3 regions of the Pantoea sp. SGAir0183 genome follow, and region 1 is predicted to be linked to each of the others. Evidence: predicted binding sites of a transcription regulator. Region 1 holds the regulator's gene; each other region holds the start of a gene.

What was found. The regulator sigma-54, encoded in region 1, starts transcription at its own class of promoters, with help from an activator protein. The targets are predictions, from matches to a motif close to GTTGGCACANNTTTCGCTNT.
Positions count from the first base shown of each region.
Region 2: glnK (P-II family nitrogen regulator) is a predicted target of sigma-54. The motif match lies at 3,217-3,236, and genes of this name have one in related genera.
Region 3: C1N59_RS02230 (gamma carbonic anhydrase family protein) is a predicted target of sigma-54. The motif match lies at 3,435-3,454, and genes of this name have one in related genera.

Region 1 covers NZ_CP028053.1:3,875,780-3,883,265, forward strand. The annotation lists gene lptA (lipopolysaccharide ABC transporter substrate-binding protein LptA) at 1-364, shown strand, start outside; gene lptB (LPS export ABC transporter ATP-binding protein) at 370-1,095, shown strand; gene rpoN (RNA polymerase factor sigma-54) at 1,144-2,580, shown strand; gene hpf (ribosome hibernation promoting factor) at 2,599-2,886, shown strand; gene ptsN (PTS IIA-like nitrogen regulatory protein PtsN) at 3,039-3,518, shown strand; gene rapZ (RNase adapter RapZ) at 3,568-4,422, shown strand; gene npr (PTS phosphocarrier protein NPr) at 4,419-4,691, shown strand; gene mtgA (monofunctional biosynthetic peptidoglycan transglycosylase) at 4,694-5,413, opposite strand; gene arcB (aerobic respiration two-component sensor histidine kinase ArcB) at 6,287-7,486, opposite strand, start outside.
Region 2 covers NZ_CP028053.1:3,261,608-3,269,093, forward strand. The annotation lists gene C1N59_RS15240 (YbaY family lipoprotein) at 1-402, opposite strand, end outside; gene tesB (acyl-CoA thioesterase II) at 595-1,458, shown strand; gene amtB (ammonium transporter AmtB) at 1,507-2,793, opposite strand; gene glnK (P-II family nitrogen regulator) at 2,827-3,165, opposite strand; gene C1N59_RS15260 (SmdB family multidrug efflux ABC transporter permease/ATP-binding protein) at 3,423-5,198, opposite strand; gene C1N59_RS15265 (SmdA family multidrug ABC transporter permease/ATP-binding protein) at 5,191-6,960, opposite strand; gene C1N59_RS15270 (Lrp/AsnC family transcriptional regulator) at 6,985-7,446, opposite strand.
Region 3 covers NZ_CP028053.1:457,415-464,900, forward strand. The annotation lists gene smg (DUF494 family protein Smg) at 1-410, shown strand, start outside; gene C1N59_RS02210 (DNA topoisomerase family protein) at 434-979, shown strand; gene tsaC (L-threonylcarbamoyladenylate synthase type 1 TsaC) at 989-1,561, shown strand; gene aroE (shikimate dehydrogenase) at 1,565-2,383, shown strand; gene C1N59_RS02225 (DUF1488 family protein) at 2,380-2,637, shown strand; gene C1N59_RS02230 (gamma carbonic anhydrase family protein) at 2,592-3,158, opposite strand; rRNA gene C1N59_RS02235 (16S ribosomal RNA) at 3,649-5,190, shown strand; tRNA gene C1N59_RS02240 (tRNA-Glu) at 5,354-5,429, shown strand; rRNA gene C1N59_RS02245 (23S ribosomal RNA) at 5,640-7,486, shown strand, end outside.

The DNA.
Region 1 (7,486 bases):
GATCAAGATTACGGCAGATAAAGTCGTGGTGACCCGTCCGGGCGGCGACAGCAAAAAAACTATCGTTGATGCCTACGGCAATCCGGCGACCTTCTATCAGATGCAGGACAACGGTAAACCGGTACAGGGACACGCGTCCAAACTGCATTACGAGCTTGCTAATGACTTTGTTGAGCTGACGGGCAATGCGTACATTGAGCAGTTGGACAGCAATATTAAAGGCGACCGCATTACTTACCTGGTCAAAGAGCAAAAAATGCAGGCTTACAGCCAGGGCCAGAGCAAGCGCGTAACCACAGTTCTGGTGCCGTCGCAGTTGCAGGACAAGCCCGCGTCAACCAATAGCGAAAAAAAGAGTAACTGATCACTATGGCCACATTAATCGCAGAGAACCTGGCGAAGGCGTACAAAGGCCGTCGCGTGGTTGAAGACGTCAGTCTGCAGGTAAAATCCGGTGAAATCGTCGGCCTGCTCGGCCCAAACGGTGCCGGTAAAACCACCACCTTCTATATGGTGGTCGGGATTGTTCCGCGCGATGCGGGCCGCATTGTCATCGACGATGAAGACATCAGTATTCTGCCGCTCCACGCGCGTGCGCGTCGCGGTATCGGCTACCTGCCCCAGGAAGCGTCAATCTTCCGGCGTCTGAGCGTTTACGACAACCTGATGGCCGTGCTGCAAATTCGTGATGATTTAACCGAAGAACAGCGACAGGATCGGGCGAATGAGCTCATGGATGAGTTCCATATTGCACATCTGCGCGACAATATGGGACAGTCACTGTCGGGCGGTGAACGTCGCCGTGTGGAAATTGCCCGTGCGCTGGCCGCAAATCCCAAATTCATTCTGCTGGATGAGCCTTTTGCCGGTGTTGACCCGATTTCCGTTATTGATATCAAAAAGATTATTGAACATCTGCGCGACAGTGGGCTTGGCGTGTTAATCACTGACCACAACGTGCGTGAAACGCTGGCGGTCTGTGAACGGGCCTATATTGTCAGCCAGGGCAACCTGATTGCTCACGGTACGCCGAATGAAGTCCTTGCAGATGAGCAGGTTAAACGTGTTTATTTGGGTGAAGAGTTCAGACTCTGATAAGGTGTCGTTAATACTGATGGTTACCCGGGAATATTCATCCTGTCTATGAAGCAAGGTTTACAACTCCGGCTCAGCCAGCAACTGGCGATGACCCCACAACTGCAACAGGCGATACGTCTGTTGCAGCTTTCTACGCTTGAACTTCAGCAAGAGCTACAGCTGGCCCTGGAAAGTAATCCCCTGCTTGAACAGACTGAACAGCATGAAGAAATAGACGCAAAAGAGTATCAGGAAGGCGAAGCGGGACTTGATACGCGTGAAGCGCTGGAACAAAAGGATATGCCCGAAGAGCTGCCGCTCGACGCGACCTGGGATGAAATCTATACCGCGGGAACGCCATCAGGAACCGGTACGGACTATCAGGATGACGAACTGCCCATCTACCAGGGCGAAACCACCCAGTCGCTGCAAGATTATCTGATGTGGCAGGTTGAGCTGACGCCGTTTAGCGATACCGATCGGGCGATCGCGACGTCCATCGTCGATGCCATTGACGATACGGGTTATCTTACCGTTTCGCTTGAAGACATTCTCGACAGTATCGGCGACGATGAGCTGGAAATGGACGAAGTTGAGGCCGTTTTAAAGCGCATTCAACATTTTGATCCGATCGGCGTAGGTGCACGTGATTTGCGTGATTGCCTGCTGGTACAGTTGTCGCAGTATGCGCCTGAAACGCCAACGCTCTCTGAAGCCCGCCTGATCGTCAGCCATCATCTGGATCTGCTGGCCAACCATGATTTCCGCAGCCTGATGCGCGTCACGCGTTTAAAAGAAGACGTACTGAAAGAGGCAATGCTGCTGATTCAGTCGCTCGATCCACGTCCGGGCCAGTCGATCAATACTGGCGAACCTGAATACGTTATTCCTGATGTGCTGGTCCGTAAAGTTGCGACGCGCTGGACGGTGGAACTCAATACCGACAGTCTGCCGCGGCTTAAAATCAACCAGCACTATGCCGCCATGGGCGGTGCTGCGCGTAATGACAGTGACAGTCAGTTTATCCGCAGTAATTTGCAGGAGGCGCGCTGGCTGATCAAAAGTCTGGAAAGCCGCAATGAGACGCTGTTAAAAGTCTCACGCTGCATTGTTGAACAGCAACAGGCCTTTTTTGAGCAGGGCGAAGAGTTTATGCGTCCGATGGTGCTGGCCGATATTGCCCAGGCGGTGGATATGCATGAATCCACGATTTCCCGCGTCACCACGCAAAAATATCTTCACAGCCCGCGTGGCATTTTTGAACTGAAGTATTTTTTCTCCAGTCATGTTAATACTGAAGGAGGAGGCGAAGCCTCATCTACTGCGATACGGGCACTGGTAAAAAAATTAATCTCGGCGGAAAATCCCGCTAAGCCCTTGAGTGACAGTAAACTGACCTCCATGTTATCTGATCAAGGGATCATAGTGGCACGTCGTACCGTTGCAAAATATCGAGAGTCTTTGTCCATACCGCCTTCAAACCAACGTAAGCAGTTGGTTTAACAGAGAGAAGGAAGACCTATGCAGCTGAACCTTACCGGGCAAAATGTTGAAATCACCGAGCCACTGCGTGAATTCGTCACAGCGAAATTTGCCAAACTGGAACACTACTTTGATCATATCAACCAGGTATATGTTGTCCTGAACGTTGAGAAGGTGACACAGGTTGCTGATGCCACATTGCACGTTAACGGGGGCGAGCTGCACGCCACATCGGAAGCGGAAGATATGTATGCGGCAATTGACGGGCTGATTGACAAGCTGGCCCGTCAACTGACCAAATATAAAGACAAGTTAAAAAAACACTAACCTTCACGCTGGCAGGCGCGCCGGGCGCGCAGAGCTGAAAGGATGGGGCGGATTAACCGCCCCGTTTTGTCATCTGTGCCAGCGCCATGATTCCGCTACGTGATTACCGCGTACCGGTTTACTGGCTAAGTGAACTCGCAAGTGAAACGAAAATGAACAATGATTTAACACTGGAACTGAGCACAGTGCTTTCGCCAGACTGCACCCGCAGCAGCGTACACTGCCAAAGCAAAAAACGGGCGCTGGAAATTATCAGTGAACTGGCCGCTAAGCAGCTCAACCTGCCGCATCAAACGCTGTTTGAAGCGATACTGACCCGCGAGCGCATGGGAAGTACCGGTATTGGCAACGGTATTGCCATCCCGCATGGCAAGCTGGAGGAGGATACGTTACGTGCCGTCGGCGTCTTTATCAGCCTTGAGCAACCCATCGCATTTGATGCCGTGGATAATCAGCCTGTCGATCTCCTTTTTGCGCTCCTCGTGCCCGCTGACCAGTGTAAAACTCACTTACATACACTGTCGTTAGTCGCCAAACGGCTGGCGGATAAAACGGTTTGCCGCCGTCTGCGTGCTGCGCAGAGCGATGAAGAGCTGTATGCCATCATTACCGAAGAACAAACAGAGCAATAAAGCGCGTGATTTACCGGCGTGAGCCGGCTTTAAAACGGGAGAGAAGGTCATGGTGCTGATGATCGTCAGCGGTCGGTCAGGCTCAGGAAAATCAGTGGCGCTGCGCGCGCTGGAAGACATGGGTTTTTACTGCGTGGATAACCTGCCGGTCGTGTTGTTGCCTCAGCTGGCAGAATCACTGGTTGAGCGCAATATCTCAGCGGCGGTGAGTATCGATGTGCGTAACATGCCTGAGTCGCCTGAAATTTTTGAAACCGCGCTCAATAATCTGCCTTCCGGATTCTCGCCCCAGTTGCTGTTTCTTGATGCCGACCGCAATACGCTGATCCGCCGTTACAGTGATACGCGTCGCCTCCATCCCCTGTCCAGCAAAAATCTGTCGCTGGAAAGCGCGATTGATGAAGAGAGTGACCTGCTCGAGCCGCTGCGCTCGCGTGCCGATTTGATCATTGATACGTCAGAGATGTCGGTGCATGAACTGGCTGAGATGTTGCGTACCCGCTTACTGGGTAAACGCGAGCGGGAGCTGACTATGGTGTTTGAGTCGTTTGGCTTCAAACATGGTATTCCCATTGATGCGGACTACGTCTTTGACGTGCGTTTCCTGCCCAATCCACACTGGGATCCCAAACTGCGCCCGATGACGGGGCTGGATCGTCCCGTCGCGGCTTTTCTGGATCGTCATACCGAAGTCCATAACTTCATTTATCAGACGCGCAGTTATCTGGAACTCTGGCTGCCCATGCTGGAAACGAACAACCGCAGCTATCTCACCGTGGCGATTGGTTGCACCGGTGGCAAACACCGCTCGGTGTATATTGCTGAACAGCTCGCTGATTATTTCCGCTCGCGGGGTAAAAATGTACAGTCCCGTCATCGCACACTGGAAAAACGTAAATCATGACCGTTAAGCAAACCGTGGAAATCAGAAACAAGCTGGGCATGCATGCACGCCCCGCCATGAAGCTGTTTGAACTGGTGCAAAGTTTCGATGCCGAAGTGCTGTTACGCAACGAGGCCGGCACAGAAGCCGAAGCCAGCAGCGTTATCGCGTTGCTGATGCTGGATTCCGCCAAGGGCGGCCATATTGAGATCGAAGCCAGCGGCCCCCAGGAAACTGACGCGCTGGCCGCCGTCATTGAACTCTTCGAAGCCGGCTTCGACGAAGAGTAACATCAGTCCAGATGATTGCGCTGCAGGAAGCCCTCTCCTCCCAGTTGGCGCATCTGTCGGAGTATCCATTGCTGGCGCTGGCGCACATAGCCTGACGGCGCGTCGGCACGAAAGCGCAGCGGATTAGGTAAAACGGCCGCCAGTAACGCCGCTTCTGACATGGTTAAACGACTGGCAGGCTTATTGAAAAAACGCCGGGACGCCGCCTCAACACCAAAGGTCCCTTTACCAAACTCCGCGATATTCAGATAAACCGTTAAGATCCGGCGTTTAGTCCAAACGGTTTCCAGGCCGACCGTCAGACCCGCTTCCAGTCCTTTACGCACCCAGCTACGTCCATCCCACAAAAACAGATTTTTAGCCGTTTGCTGTGACAGCGTTGACGCACCGCGCATCCGGTTATCATCGCTGTCCAGTACAGACTGAATGGCTGCCACATCAAAGCCCCAGTGGTGAGGAAAGTTTTGATCTTCCGACGCGATAACGGCCAGCCTTATCCAGGGCGACATCGCCTGTGTCCCCACCCAATCCGAATGTGAGACATAGCTGAAATCGCCACGCAACCAGGCACCGATTTGGCGTTCAGCCATCACGGCAGAGAAAGGCACCGGGAGAAAGGAAAAAAGTAAAATACCTGCCAGCCACAGCCCTGCCCAAATCAGCAGAATGCGCAGCACAATGCGCTTTACACCCTGCCAAAGCTTCCCTTTATGCTTACTCATACAATCGTCTCATCATTATGTCGTTTTTTAATTAATTTCAGGTGTAATCACCCCTGATGATAAAAAGCGTTCCTGAAAAATTCGCCGTCCGGGCCTGTAACCTTTATGATATGGCAAAGAAAATGCATCTGCGATGCAACAATAGTATGAATGAGTTCAATAAGTTCCCTCAAAAAGGAATCGGTTCCATTTACGAAGTCTCACACCATTCCTTGCAGGGCGATGATAATAATTCGTGATAATTGCAGCCATCAATGTTTCACAAAACTTATATTTTATTTCGGGCGCGCCTGAACACAGGTTGCAGCAATGCGGCAGGCATTAACGTACTTATGGCATTTCTTCACCGCAATACATGTTTTTTTATTAATACGTTTCCCCAAACATTACAAACTTTTCTATTGATAAAACCTTTTAAGCACCAGGGCGGATGACGTTTTCCGAAACGTTTTGGACCTTCCTGACCCGATCCTTTCATTATTCTTTATTATCATAAGCTTATAGCCAATTTAGTTCGCATCAGTGACGAATCATTTGTGTTAAGAGGCTTAACACAGGCTTTGTTAACAAATTTGGGTTAAACCCGTACAAAAAACAGAACTTTTGTTCAAAAAACAACCAATGTAACGGTAAAATTGATTCCTTTCTTGACTATGTTGGCAAATTAATGTTTCCTGTATTTAAACGCTGTTCAACATCACAAATTTTAATGAATCTTGTCACAAGCTAATTCGAATTTGATAAGGTGTTGCATGTGTTAACCAATACCCGTTGTTGCCTTGAAAAACACTAAGCATAGCAGCAGCGACTTTTTCCCTGGTGTTGGCGCAGTATTAGCGCACCCCGGCCTCGGCTGGGGTCATTTTTTTTGGATCACCGCTGTTTCTCAGCCACCCACTCGCGCAATATCTGCACATCGTGCCGCCATTCACGCTTCAGCTCTTCCACCCATTCGCCCACGTTATCCCACCAGGCCGGTAATTCTGGGCTTTGAATTTGTTTCGCGATCTGTTGCAGATGCTGCAGACCGACAGAACCCGCCGCTCCCTTAATTTTGTGGCCCTCTTCAGCAATGCCTTTTTCGTCGCGTGCCATCAGGTTGGAGTCCAGTACATCGAGGTAGCCTGGCATCATCTGTTCGAAGATGGTCAGGCTTTGCGTAATCAGACCGGGTCCCACCAGCTCCAGATACTGTTCAAGCATTGGAATGTCCAGCAAGGTATCGGACTGAAGACTGCCCGTCGTCATAACGGCCTGATCATCGTTTCCGGGTTGGTCATCCCAAAACTTTTTGATGATGGCCGTTAACGCAGGTACGGCAAGCGGTTTACTGAGCACATCGTCCATGCCCGCATCAAAATACTCTTTTTTGTCTTTCAATACGTTGGCGGTTAAGGCAACCAGCGGCGGCAAATGTGCATCAGGATACCGTTGACGAATGGCACGCGACACGTCCATGCCAGTCATGTCTGGTAACTGAATATCCAGCAGCACCAAATCGAACTCCAGCGGGTCAAACATCTCAAGCGCTGCTTGCCCCGTCATGGCAACGTCCACGCTGCATCCCAGTTTTTCCAGAACCGAGCGTGCCACAATGACGTTCAGCTCAATGTCTTCCACCAACAGCACGTGCAGGGCCGGAAGCGGCAGCGTATCGTCAACGCCTTCATCTTCTACTTCCTCGGCAATACGCGGCGCTTTAATCACCACGGTAAAACAGGAGCCCTGGCCCGGTGCACTACTGACGCTGATATCTCCGCCCATCGCCTGCGCCAGACGGCGGGAGACCGCCAGGCCGATACCGGTTCCGGTTGCCGGTTTGCCGCCATGCTGATCGGTAACCTGATAATACATGGCAAAAATTTTGTCCTGCTCTTCCTCGCGAATGCCCTGCCCGGAATCCTGTACCTCAAAGCGCAGCGTTTCATCCTGTTCATAGGCGATACGCACGATGATTTCACCCTGCTGAGTAAACTTCACGGCATTACCGATCAGGTTCCACAGGATCTGCCGTAGTCGTGTACCATCCGTTGAGATTTTATGGGGCAGCGGTAACTGCGGGGCCATGACAAA
Region 2 (7,486 bases), 610 kb from region 1:
CGGTTTCACTTCTTCCGTAACGAAGGCCAGCTTGCCATCAACCGTAATTGCTGCGCTCAACAAAATGCGTGCATTTGGCTGAACATCCGCTGGGTTAAACGGCAGTATGAAATGGAACGGCGCCTGTTTCCCGTCGGTGCGAACCACGCGCTGTGCCAACACTTTGGACGGTGCATCTGCCACCGATGCATCAGACAGGGTCACTGTCAGGGCTGCATCAGGCGGTAACGCGATACGCTGACGAATATAAACCGCCCCGCTTACATTAGGCTGAGCGATGGTCGCCGTTTGTCCTGCGACCGCAGAACCCAATGTCGGTGTCGGTACCGGTTTTCCTTTATGGGCACAACCTGCGAGAGCCATGGCCATCGCGACGCCACTTAACACATGCCAGAATTTCATCGATGTCGTCTCCTTTTGATCAGAATGATTTTTAGCAGTGAATCTTTATTACAGCGTTTCACTCGCCGTATAGCTTTAATGTTGGCACAAAATCAAAAGTTTGCCTGGTTGGATGAAAGTCCAAAAGTGTGGTTGACGGAAACTGGTCGGATCTTTCACACTTAACAAAATACATTTTCTCAGGATAGCGCCATGAGTCAGGCACTCGAAAATCTGCTTAATCTTATTCATCTGGAAAAACTCGACGAGGGGTTATTTCGCGGCCAGAGCGAAGATTTGGGCCTGCGTCAGGTATTTGGCGGTCAGGTCGTTGGACAGGCTCTCTTTGCGGCCAAACAGACCGTTCCCGAGGATCGGGGCGTTCACTCCTTTCACAGCTATTTTCTTCGCCCCGGCGACAGCCAAAAGGCGATTATTTACGATGTTGAAAGTCTGCGCGACGGCAAAAGTTTTAGCGCGCGCCGCGTCAGTGCCATCCAAAATGGTCAGCCGATCTTTTATATGACGGCATCCTTCCAGTCTCCGGAAAGCGGGTTTGAACATCAAAAACCGATGCCGCAGGTTAAAGGACCGGAAAACCTGGCCAACGAGCAGCAAATGGCGCAAAAAATGGCGCATATGCTGCCGGAAAAATTACGCGAAAAATTTGTCGCTGAACGCCCGCTGGAAATCCGCCCGGTACAGATCCACAACCCGTTAAGAGGCCATGTCGATAAACCGCAGCGTCAGGTGTGGATTCGGGCCAATGGCACCCTGCCCGACGATGTGCGTATCCATCAGTACCTCCTTGGCTATGCGTCCGATCTCAACTTTCTGCCTGTGGCCTTACAACCGCATGGTAAAGGTTTTCTTGAAGCCGATATGCAGGTGGCGACCATTGATCACTCTATGTGGTTCCATCGGCCACTGAACTTTAATGACTGGCTGCTTTACAGCGTTGAAAGCACCTCAGCATCGGGTGCACGCGGCTTTGTTCGCGGGGAGTTTTACAATCAACAGGGTGAGCTGGTCGCGTCTACCGTGCAGGAAGGCGTTATGCGTCAGCGCAGCGAATAGCAAAAAGGGGCGAATCATCGCCCCTTTTTATTTATTCAGACTGACAAGTTACTGGTTGTAAGCGTTCTCGCCATGGCTGTTGACGTCCAGACCTTCGCGCTCCTGCTCTTCCGGTACACGCAGACCGACGATCATATCGGCCAGTTTAAAGCCAATAAAGGCAACGACGGCAGACCAGACAATGGTAACGCCCACGCTCAGCAACTGAATCGCAACCTGATGGCCCATGGTCACGCCAGGCGCATAACCCACGCCGCCCAGTGAAGATGAAGCAAACACGCCGGTCAGGATACAACCGATGATGCCACAGACACCGTGGACACCGAACACATCGCAGGGATCGTCAACGCGCAGCCATTTTTTCAGCGTTGTCACGCCCCAGATACCTGCCAGACCACCCACGATACCGATGATCAGCGCGCCGCCGACACCGACATAACCACAAGCCGGCGTGATGGCAACCAGACCAGCAATAAAGCCAGAACAGGCACCTAACAAAGACGGTTTACCACGCAGCGCCCACTCGCCAAAGGTCCAGGCCAGCACCGCACCCGCCGTCGCAACCACGGTATTCAGGAAGGCCAGAGCAGCAATTTCATTCGCAGCGGAAGCTGAACCGGCGTTAAAACCAAACCAGCCAACATACAGAATCGCAGTACCGGTGAACACCATCGGCAGGTTGTGTGGTTTGAATGCTTCTTTGCCAAAACCGGCACGTTTGCCCACCAGGTAAGCACCAACCAGACCGGCTACCGCAGCGTTAATGTGCACCACCGTGCCGCCCGCGAAGTCCAGTGCGCCATCCTGAGCCAGTAAGCCGCCCGCCCAGACCATATGCGCAATGGGAAGATAAGCCAGGGTCAGCCAGACACCGACAAAAATCAGCACCGCGGAGAAACGGATACGTTCCGCCAGCGCACCGACGACCAGACCGACCGTGATACAGGCAAAGGATGCCTGGAACGCGACGTGAATATATTGATAAAAGGTGCCCATGACGGCGGTCAGTGCAATGTTTTTCAGCATGGCCCAGTTGAAGCTGCCAAAGAAGGCATTGCCTTCGCTGAAGGCCAGTGAGTAGCCATAAACCACCCACAGCACACACACCAGCGAGAAGGTCACCGCAACCTGTGTGAGCATCGACAGCACGTTTTTACTGCGGATCAGGCCGCCGTAAAACAGTGCAATCCCAGGAATTGACATAAACAGCACCAGTGCGGTGCAAATCATCATAAAGGCGTTGTCGGCTTTGTCCGCTACGGCAGGTGCCGCCATCGCCAGCGACGGTAACAGTGCCAGGCTGGTCAGGCCCAACTTGGTCAGCATTTTATTCATTTTTTTCCATCCCATCACATTACTGAGTCTTGTTTACAGTGCGGCTTCGTCGGTTTCGCCGGTACGTATGCGAATCACGCGCTGCAGTTCAGCAACGAAAATCTTGCCGTCGCCAATTTTTCCGGTGTAAGCCGCTTTACTGATTACGTCCACTACTTCGTCCAGTTGGTCATCGGCAATGGCGATATCAATTTTTACTTTCGGCAGAAAATTTACGCTGTATTCCGCCCCGCGATAGAGTTCAGCATGTCCTTTCTGACGCCCAAAACCTTTAACTTCGGAGACGGTCAGTCCCTGAATACCAATTGAAGACAATGCTTCTCGCACATCTTCCAGCTTGAACGGCTTAATCACAACGGTAACCAGCTTCATAGCCTCTCCTTAAGGATTAAAATAGGTCGGTCTCATGGACACGGAGAGAGTTAAGCAAAGCCTGTGCCAGATATAATTAATGGGCACAATCACTTTCCAGGCTGCGATAGAATCAGGGTTAGGAAACGCAGAATAAATAAGCAGGACGCAGTGATGGGATGGCTAAGCGAAGCGGATGCACGCTTTTGGTGCTGTTAAGCACAAAGACGTGCATCCAAACGGGTCAACAAGGAAAAAATGCGCAAAAAAGGTGCAGATCATCCGGCACTGGTCAGCACCTCATCCGATTCGAGCCGATCACCTGCCTGCTGCAGCTGGTACATTTGCCAGTAACGGCCCTGCAAGGCCAGCAGCTGCTGATGATTCCCCTGCTCGACAACGCGGCCACGGTGCAAAACCAGAATCGTATCGGCCTCGGTGATAGTGGAAAGGCGGTGAGCAATCACTACCAGGGTCGTATATTGACGTAAGGTGCGCAGCGTGTGTTGGATCGCCTGCTCCGTGCCGGAGTCAATATTCGCGGTAGCTTCATCCAGTATTAAAATCTGCGGCAGTTGCACCAGCACCCGAGCCAGGGCCAGTAACTGTTTCTGCCCTACCGAGAGATTATTACCCTGCTCTCCCAGTCGGGTATGGATACCGTCAGGCAAGGCGCGCGCCAGCGGGGCCAGCTGTACCTGTTCAAGTATCGACCAGACCGCCTCTTCACTGATATCCCGACCCAGCCGTACATTCGCTAACAGCGTGTCGGCCAGCACCACCGGATCCTGCTGTACCATCGCGATACCGCGACGCAGTGCCTCATGGGAATACTGGTTAAGCGGACGATCGTCCAGGCGCACCTCGCCGCGCGTGGCGGGGTAATAGCCCATCAGCAAATTTGCCAGTGTGCTCTTGCCGCTGCCGGTATGTCCCACCAGGGCGACAAAGCCCCGCGAAGGCACGTCGAGATCAATATTACTCAGCACCTCACGATCGTCCCGGTAGGCAAAGCTCAGGTTCTCCAGCGTAATGCGTCCCGATTGCAGAGGCCGATCGTCATGACCGTAATGCTGCTGTGGCGCATCCATGAGTTCAAAAATACGTTCGCCCGCCACGACCGCCTGTTGCAGCATCGACTGCTGGGTGGTCAGTTCGATCAGCGGTTCATTGAGGCGCCCCAGATAGGTAATAAAGGCGTAAAGTACCCCAACTTCAAACACACCCGGCACCGAAAAGCTGAACAGCAACAGCAATCCGCAGAGTATCAGCGCGGAGAACAGGCTCAGCAGCGGCCGTAGCAGGAAACCATCCAGCCTGAGCGTTTCCATGCGCGCCAGATAATGTGAACGGCTGGCCTCCAGCATGCGTTCACCAAAGCGCGCCTGCTGGCGAAACTGTTGTATCACGCTCATTCCGCTGATGACTTCATTGAAGCCATTATTAATGTCTGCCAGGTAGCTGCGTACACGACGGGCTATCGGCGTGCTGTAGCGCTGATAAATCAGCATCACAATGAGCACCATCGGGAAAATTAACATCGCCACCAGCGCCATGCGCCAGTCCAGACTAAACATCGCCACCATCATGGCACCGACCAGCGCGGCGCTACGCAGCACCGTTGCCACCACCGTGACGTACAGATCCCGAACAACTTCGGTATCATTCGTGACCCGGGAAATAATTTGCCCGACCGGCTGCGTATCAAAGGCGCCGAGCGGCTGGCGCAGTGCCGCATTCATGGCGTCGGTGCGCAGGCGCTGTACCACGCCAATGGCGGCCCGGTTAAACAGTAAGGCCTGCCAGTAATGCAAAGCGGCAGCCAGAAGCTGCAACAGGATAAAACTTACGACCAGTCCCGCCACCGTGCCCCACGGCATCTGATGCTTTGCGACCAGATTATCAATAAAATAGCTCACCAGAACCGGACCGGTCACTTCTGCCGCGGCCGCAATCCACAGCATCAACACGGCCAAAGACAATGACTTGCGCCACGGGCTGCCATAACTGAGCAGGCGTTTGAGCGTTGGCCACATACGTTGTGATTTAGCCATGTGCCACCTCTTCTTCCCTCTCAGCGTCGTCCAGTGCCGCTTCCAGCTGTTGGTAACGGTACATATCGCGATACCAGCCAGGCATATTCGCCAGCCCGGCATGATCGCCACGCTGTGCCACCGTGCCTTTTTGCAGCACCAGAATTTCGCTGGCCTCTGTCAGCGCCGACAAACGATGCGCACTGATAATGATCGTTCGCCCTTTGCCCCACTGCCGCAGATTATGCAGGATGTCGTGTTCAGTGCGACCATCAACCGCCGAGAGTGCATCATCAAGCACCAGAATTTCCGCATTCATCAGCAAGGCACGGGCGATGGAAATACGTTGTTTTTGACCACCCGACAGCATGACGCCGCGCTCGCCCACCTCGGTTTCATAGCCCTGCGGCAGACGCAGAATATCCTCGTGCACGCAGGCCATTTTCGCCGCCTGCTCAATCTCGTCCTGCGTAGCGTTGGGCTTACCCAACGCAATATTGCGGGCCACACTGTCCGAGAACAGGAACGGAGTTTGGCTCACCACGGCCAGGCGACTGCGCCAGCTGTCCAGACGCAGCGACGGCAGCGGGATGGCATGGTAGCGAATATCACCTTGCTGAATGTCGAAATGACGCTGAATCAGACTCAGTAACGTGGTTTTACCACTGCCGGTCGGGCCACACAGCCCCAGCATATCGCCCGGTTTTAACTGGAACGTGACATTGCTTAATACCGCACCGGCACTGGCGGGATAATGAAATTCGCGGATAGCCACCTGCAGCGTTCCCGCTGGCTCAGGCAAGGTGTGATCACCGTCTTCCACCACTGGCGCTTCGGATAATAATGCGCGGATGCGGCTCCAGGCTGCGCTGCCTCGTTCAACGATGTTAAACATCCATGCCAGCGCCAGCATCGGCCAAATCATCAGGCCAAGATACATTACAAAGCTGGTGAGCTGGCCCAGCGTCATGTCTCCGTGCCACACCAGCCAGCTTCCGCCGCCTATCGCCAGCAGGTTGGCAAAACCAATGGCAATATAGATGGTGGGATCGAAACGCGCATCCACCCGGGCGACGCGCAGATTTTTTTCGCCGGTATCGCGTGCAATATCGGCAAACTGCTGGGACTGATGCTGCTCAAGTCCAAATGCTTTGATCATACGGATACTGGTCAGGCTCTCCTGCGTTTGATCGTTCAGGCTGGAAAAGGCGGCCTGAGCCAGTTTGAAACGGTTATGGAGTTGCTCGCCATAGCGGTGAATTACCAGTGCCATAAACGGCATTGGAATAAGCGAAATCAGCGTTAACTGCCAGCTGATTTGGGTACTCATGGCAATCAGCACAACACATCCCATCACCAGCGAATCCACCAGCGTGAGCACGCCTTCCCCGGCAGCAAAAACCACGCGATCCACATCGTTCGTGGCACGGGCAATGAGATCGCCGGTGCGATGGCGCAGGTAAAAGGCGGGCTGCTGTCGGCTGAGCTGACGGTAAAAGTCCTCGCGTAATTCGACGGCGAGTTGATAGGACGCGCCAAACAACAGCACGCGCCAGACATAACGCAGCAGATAAACCACGACGGCAGTCAGCAGCATCACCCCAATCCACATCATAATGCGGCTGGCGCTCATGCTGTGATGCGTTACGCCGTCAACCACCACGCCAACCACCCACGGCGGCAAAAGTTGCAGTACGGCAATGATGATTAATAAAGTGACGGCGCCCAGATAACGCCGCCACTCACGGATAAAATACCAACTTAACTGGCTGAATAATCGCACAAGGCAGCTCTCAATCTCAGGTAATCAGGGGGCAACCGGCAGGGCTGTAGTGTATTTGATCTCTTCCATCGCAAAGCTGGAGGTCACATCGATCAGGCCTGTTACACCATTAACTAAACGCTTATAGAAGGCATCATAACTTTTCATGTCGGCAACCTGAATACGCAGCAGATAATCATACTCCCCGGCCATGCGATAGAAGCCCATCACTTCAGGCATGCTTTGCACTACCGACACAAATTCCTGATACCAGTCTTTGCTGTGCTGGGTGGTTTTCACAAACATAAAGGCGGTAAGTGACAGGCCGAGTTTTTCATTATCAAGTAGGGCAACGCGTGCGCGGATGAAGCCATCTTCTTCCAGCTTTTTCAGGCGCTTCCAGCAGGGCGTGGTGGTGAGGTTAACCGCATCCGCCAGTACCTGGAGCGAAACTGTGCAATCCTGCTGCAGCATCGCCAGCAGTTTAAGGTCGATTTTATCTAACATGCGCACTCCGGTAGAAATTTTTTCTCCATTACGCCGATCT
Region 3 (7,486 bases), 950 kb from region 1:
ATCAGGACAGATTGACAGATGACTTGACGGATGCCGGTTTCCACCGCGAAGATATTTATAATGCGTTGAACTGGTTAGAGAAATTGGCGGACTATCAGGAAGGACTGGTCGCACCAATTTTGCTGGCAAATGATCCGCTCTCTATGCGCATCTATACCGATGAAGAGAGCAAGCGTTTAGATGCCGAAAGCCGCGGTTTCCTGCTGTTCCTGGAGCAAATCCAGGTACTGAGTCTGGAAACACGAGAAATGGTCATTGAACGTGTCATGGCGCTTGATACGCTGGATTTCGATCTTGAGGATCTTAAATGGGTGGTGCTGATGGTGCTGTTTAACATCCCTGGATGTGAAAACGCGTATCAGCAGATGGAAGAACTGCTATTCGACGTCAACGAAGGTATGCTGCATTAAATTTTTACTAATGCATGACTGTTATGAGTAAAACCGCACTCTTTACTGTGCGTAAACAGGATCCCTGCCCCGCATGCGGGGCAGAACTTGTTATACGTTCAGGAAAGCATGGCCCATTTTTGGGCTGTGCAAATTACCCTGCCTGTGACTATATCAAGCCTTTGGGAAACCAGGCTGATGGGCATGTCGTCAAAGTTCTGGAAGGCCACGTTTGCCCACAATGCGGGGCAGATAAAGTATTGCGCCAGGGCCGGTTTGGCATGTTTATTGGCTGTAGCGACTATCCCGCGTGTGATTACACCGAAACCATCGATAAACCGGATGAAACCACGATCGACTGTCCGCAGTGCCAGCAGGGTAAGCTGGTACAACGCCGCTCGCGTTTTGGTAAAACGTTTCATGCCTGCGAACGCTATCCAGCCTGTCAGTTTGCCGTGAACCTGACGCCAGTGGCGGGGCGCTGTCCGCATTGTGAATTTCCGCTTTTAGTCGAGAAAAAGACGGCGCAGGGCATCCGGCTTTTCTGCGCCAGTAAAAGTTGTGGCAAAGCTATTATTCAAGAGACATAAGACATAACCATGTTAAATCAACCCGTTGCCGGCTCATTGCAGGATTGTGTAAGCCATCTTAACCAGCATGCTGTGATTGCCTATCCCACCGAAGCGGTATTCGGCTTAGGCTGTGATCCCGATAATGAATCTGCGGTCATGGCACTGCTGGCATTAAAAAAACGGCCAGTAGAGAAAGGCTTGATCCTGATAGCTGCCGACTATGATCAGCTTAAACCTTACGTATCAGATGAGGCCTTAACCACGGAGCAGCGTGAACGTATGTTTGCCTGTTGGCCAGGCCCGGTCACCTTTGTCGTGCCTGCTTCTCCGGTTACCCCGCGCTGGTTAACCGGGCAATTTGATTCACTGGCCATCCGCGTTAGCGATCATCCGGATGTTCAGGCGCTGTGCCGGGCGTTTGGAAAACCTTTGGTATCGACCAGCGCTAATCTTTCCGGTCAGCCACCGTGCCGTTCAGTCGAAGAGGTCAAATTGCAGTTTGGCACCGCGTTTCCTGTATTGAATGGAAAGACAGGAGGAAGGCTCAATCCTTCTGAGATTCGCGATGTCATCAGCGGCAATTTGATACGCCAGGGTTAATATATGGCAAATTTTGCAGTTTTTGGTCATCCCATTAGTCACAGCAAATCGCCGCACATTCATCAGGCGTTTGCGCGACAGACAGGAATCTCTCTTCAGTATGATCGTATTGATGCGCCTGTTGATGCTTTTCCTGAGACTCTCCGCACTTTTTTCCACGACGGCGGGGCGGGTGCGAACATTACGCTGCCTTTTAAACAGCAGGCGTGGGCATTTGCCGACCAGTTGACCGAGCGCGCTGCGCTGTCAGGGGCTGTGAACACGCTAAAGCTGTGTGATGATGGCCAAATTCTTGGCGACAATACGGATGGTATTGGGCTGCTCAGCGATCTTCAGCGCCTTGGGATGATTAAGCCCGACAGCCATCTTCTGCTGGTGGGGGCAGGTGGGGCCGCTCGGGGCGTCATTCTCCCTCTGCTTTCAATGGGAGCAACGATCACGGTCGTGAACCGAACGGCGTTGAATGCGCAGACTCTGGCCGCAGAGTTTGCCCATCGCGGAGCGATTAATGCGTGCTCGTTTGACGCGCTTGTGGATAGACATTTCGACCTTGTCATTAATGCCACATCAAGTGGTATTCAGGGAGAAGTACCGCCGTTGCCGCCTTCATTAGTTCATGCTGAGCTACGTTGCTACGATATGTTCTATCAGAGTGGTTTAACGCCTTTCCTGCGCTGGTGTCAGCAGCACGGTTCATCTCATCTTGCTGACGGGCTGGGGATGCTGGTGGGTCAGGCCGCGCATGCCTTTCATCTATGGCACGGGGTGATGCCCGAAATCGCACCGGTCATCGCCTCATTAAAAGCCGGGATGCAGTCATGAACCAGGCGATACAGTTTCCTGATCGGGAAAGCCTGAATACAGAATTAAGGGCCGTTTGTTTCCCTGTTCTGGTAAACGGGATGGGCTTAACCTGCGCTATCAGTGTTGAGGCGCTTAATGAACAGTTCGGTGAGGGAGAAGCGATGACGCTGTTTCGCCATCATCGCTGGGATTTGGAAGATCAGGCCGAAGACTGCATTCGAAACGATCAGGTCGATAATGAAGGATGGGTCTGGCTGTCTCCGGCCAGATAGTCGTTCTTCCAGTTAACATAGTTGCTGGCTGAGTAAAGTAGACCTTCAATTTCTTTTTCATTCAGCGGCCGGATTTGTTTGACCGGGCTCCCGACATACAGATAGCCACTTTCCAGTCGTTTGCCGGGGGGAACCAGGCTCCCGGCACCAATCATAACGTCGTCTTCAACAATGACGCCATCCAGTACGATTGAGCCCATTCCAACCAGTACGCGATTGCCTATCGTGCAGCCATGCAGCATCGCTTTATGCCCAACCGTTACGTCTTCCCCAATTATCAGAGGAAAACCGGCGGGGTTGGCCTCTGATTTATGCGTGACATGCAGGACGCTGCCATCCTGAATATTGGTTCGGGCACCAATATGCACCTGGTTCACATCGCCACGAATAGCGACTAAAGGCCAGATACCTACATCATCTTCCATAATGACGTCACCCGCTACCACGCTGGTGGGATCAACCATGACGCGCAGACCCAATTTTGGGAAAAGATGTTTGTAAGGGCGTAACGCTACAGTCATTTTGTTCTCCTTTTACTGAGTTTACTGGCAGCCTGATGCGATTCTGACCAACTGGCAAGGGGATTTTGTGCCGGATCGTTGGTGATCTAATCAATATGAATGTTTTCTCGGCAGTCAGTAAAAAGATCCAAAAAAAGGGTTGTGCAATTCATTCGGATCCCTATAATGCGCCTCCATCGACACGGCACAACGGCTTACGGAAGGCGGTGTTGAGAGGGTCAGGCAACTGAGCCGCCGGAGAAAAACTTCTGAAAAAGAAGTTGACTCTGAAGGAGGAAAGCGTAATATACGCCACCTCGCAACAGACGGTTAACCCGCTGGTTGCACTGCTCTTTAACAATTTATCAGACAATCTGTGTGGGCACTCGCAGGATTGATATCCGCGTCTCCGGACGCAAAAAATATCAAGTCTTAAGAGTGAACACGTATTGAAATTCATTACGACGTTTTCCTTGAGCATCGCTGCACTGGTTGCAGCAAATCAAACTTTAAATTGAAGAGTTTGATCATGGCTCAGATTGAACGCTGGCGGCAGGCCTAACACATGCAAGTCGGACGGTAGCACAGAGGAGCTTGCTCCTCGGGTGACGAGTGGCGGACGGGTGAGTAATGTCTGGGAAACTGCCCGATGGAGGGGGATAACTACTGGAAACGGTAGCTAATACCGCATAACGTCGCAAGACCAAAGTGGGGGACCTCCGGGCCTCACACCATCGGATGTGCCCAGATGGGATTAGCTTGTAGGCGGGGTAACGGCCCACCTAGGCGACGATCCCTAGCTGGTCTGAGAGGATGACCAGCCACACTGGAACTGAGACACGGTCCAGACTCCTACGGGAGGCAGCAGTGGGGAATATTGCACAATGGGCGCAAGCCTGATGCAGCCATGCCGCGTGTATGAAGAAGGCCTTCGGGTTGTAAAGTACTTTCAGCGGGGAGGAAGGTGTTGAGGTTAATAACCTCAGCAATTGACGTTACCCGCAGAAGAAGCACCGGCTAACTCCGTGCCAGCAGCCGCGGTAATACGGAGGGTGCAAGCGTTAATCGGAATTACTGGGCGTAAAGCGCACGCAGGCGGTCTGTTAAGTCAGATGTGAAATCCCCGGGCTTAACCTGGGAACTGCATTTGAAACTGGCAGGCTTGAGTCTCGTAGAGGGGGGTAGAATTCCAGGTGTAGCGGTGAAATGCGTAGAGATCTGGAGGAATACCGGTGGCGAAGGCGGCCCCCTGGACGAAGACTGACGCTCAGGTGCGAAAGCGTGGGGAGCAAACAGGATTAGATACCCTGGTAGTCCACGCCGTAAACGATGTCGACTTGGAGGTTGTTCCCTTGAGGAGTGGCTTCCGGAGCTAACGCGTTAAGTCGACCGCCTGGGGAGTACGGCCGCAAGGTTAAAACTCAAATGAATTGACGGGGGCCCGCACAAGCGGTGGAGCATGTGGTTTAATTCGATGCAACGCGAAGAACCTTACCTACTCTTGACATCCAGCGAACTTTCCAGAGATGGATTGGTGCCTTCGGGAACGCTGAGACAGGTGCTGCATGGCTGTCGTCAGCTCGTGTTGTGAAATGTTGGGTTAAGTCCCGCAACGAGCGCAACCCTTATCCTTTGTTGCCAGCGATTCGGTCGGGAACTCAAAGGAGACTGCCGGTGATAAACCGGAGGAAGGTGGGGATGACGTCAAGTCATCATGGCCCTTACGAGTAGGGCTACACACGTGCTACAATGGCGCATACAAAGAGAAGCGACCTCGCGAGAGCAAGCGGACCTCATAAAGTGCGTCGTAGTCCGGATCGGAGTCTGCAACTCGACTCCGTGAAGTCGGAATCGCTAGTAATCGTGGATCAGAATGCCACGGTGAATACGTTCCCGGGCCTTGTACACACCGCCCGTCACACCATGGGAGTGGGTTGCAAAAGAAGTAGGTAGCTTAACCTTCGGGAGGGCGCTTACCACTTTGTGATTCATGACTGGGGTGAAGTCGTAACAAGGTAACCGTAGGGGAACCTGCGGTTGGATCACCTCCTTACCTGAAGATACCTTCGTGCGCAGTGCTCACACAGATTGTCTGATAGAAAAGTAATGAGCAAAGCGTCTACGCGTTGGGGTGCGGTAACAATAACTATTGTCGCCTGATTATCTAATCTCACCTTCACGTGAAATAACCCGTGTCTGTTGCACAAGGATTTCACGTCCCCTTCGTCTAGAGGCCCAGGACATCGCCCTTTCACGGCGGTAACAGGGGTTCGAATCCCCTAGGGGACGCCACTTGCTTGGTGACAGGTGAAAGGTGTTGCCGATATATCTTAAAGACGACTTGCGAGTCGTGTTTAAGATATTGCTCTTTAACAATCCGGAACAAGCTGAAAATTTGAAACGACGCACGTCGTGTTCCTCCGTAATAAGGAACACAGCACGATGCGTTCGGGTCTCTCAAAAGCTCATAACACGCAAGCGCAAAACGCCTGTGGGTTGTGAGGTTAAGCGACCAAGCGTACACGGTGGATGCCCTGGCAGTCAGAGGCGATGAAGGGCGTGCTAATCTGCGATAAGCGCCGGTAAGGTGATATGAACCGCTACAACCGGCGATACCCGAATGGGGAAACCCAGTGTGACTCGTCACACTATCATGCAGTGAATCCATAGCGGCATGAGGCGAACCGGGGGAACTGAAACATCTAAGTACCCCGAGGAAAAGAAATCAACCGAGATTCCCCCAGTAGCGGCGAGCGAACGGGGAGGAGCCCAGAACCTGCATCAGCTTGTGCATCAGTGGAAGCGTCTGGAAAGTCGCAGGGTACAGGGTGATACTCCCGTACACAAAGGTGCACAGGCTGTGAGTTCGATGAGTAAGGCGGGACACGTGGTATCCTGTCTGAATATGGGGGGACCATCCTCCAAGGCTAAATACTCCTGACTGACCGATAGTGAACCAGTACCGTGAGGGAAAGGCGAAAAGAACCCCGGCGAGGGGAGTGAAACAGAACCTGAAACCGTGTACGTACAAGCAGTGGGAGCACCTTCGTGGTGTGACTGCGTACCTTTTGTATAATGGGTCAGCGACTTATATTCTGTAGCAAGGTTAACCGTATAGGGGAGCCGCAGGGAAACCGAGTCTTAACTGGGCGTTAAGTTGCAGGGTATAGACCCGAAACCCGGTGATCTAGCCATGGGCAGGTTGAAGGTTGGGTAACACTAACTGGAGGACCGAACCGACTAATGTTGAAAAATTAGCGGATGACCTGTGGCTGGGGGTGAAAGGCCAATCAAACCGGGAGATAGCTGGTTCTCCCCGAAAGCTATTTAGGTAGCGCCTCGTGAACTCATCTCCGGGGTAGAGCACTGTTTCGGCTAGGGGGCCATCCCGGCTTACCAACCCGATGCAAACTGCGAATACCGGAGAATGTTATCACGGGAGACACACGGCGGGTGCTAACGTCCGTCGTGAAGAGGGAAACAACCCAGACCGCCAGCTAAGGTCCCAAAGTCATGGTTAAGTGGGAAACGATGTGGGAAGGCACAGACAGCCAGGATGTTGGCTTAGAAGCAGCCATCATTTAAAGAAAGCGTAATAGCTCACTGGTCGAGTCGGCCTGCGCGGAAGATGTAACGGGGCTAAACCATGCACCGAAGCTGCGGCAGCGACGCGTAAGCGTTGCTGGGTAGGGGAGCGTTCTGTAAGCCGCTGAAGGTGTGCTGTGAGGCATGCTGGAGGTATCAGAAGTGCGAATGCTGACATAAGTAACGATAAACAAGGTGAAAAACCTTGTCGCCGGAAGACCAAGGGTTCCTGTTCAACGTTAATCGGAGCAGGGTGAGTCGACCCCTAAGGCGAGGCCGAAAGGCGTAGTCGATGGGAAACAGGTTAATATTCCTGTACTTGGTGTTACTGCGAAGGGGGGACGGAGAAGGCTATATCGGCCGGGCGACGGTTGTCCCGGTTTAAGCGTGTAGGTGTGTGCGCCAGGCAAATCCGGTGCACTTTACACTGAGGCGTGACGACGAGGCACTACGGTGCTGAAGTGATAAATGCCCTGCTTCCAGGAAAAGCCTCTAAGCATCAGGTAACACGAAATCGTACCCCAAACCGACACAGGTGGTCAGGTAGAGAATACCCAGGCGCTTGAGAGAACTCGGGTGAAGGAACTAGGCAAAATGGTGCCGTAACTTCGGGAGAAGGCACGCTGGCGCGTAGGTGAGGGGACTTGCTCCCGGAGCCGAGGCCAGTCGAAGATACCAGCTGGCTGCAACTGTTTATTAAAAACACAGCACTGTGCAAACACGAAAGTGGACGTATACGGTGTGACGCCTGCCCGGTGCCGGAA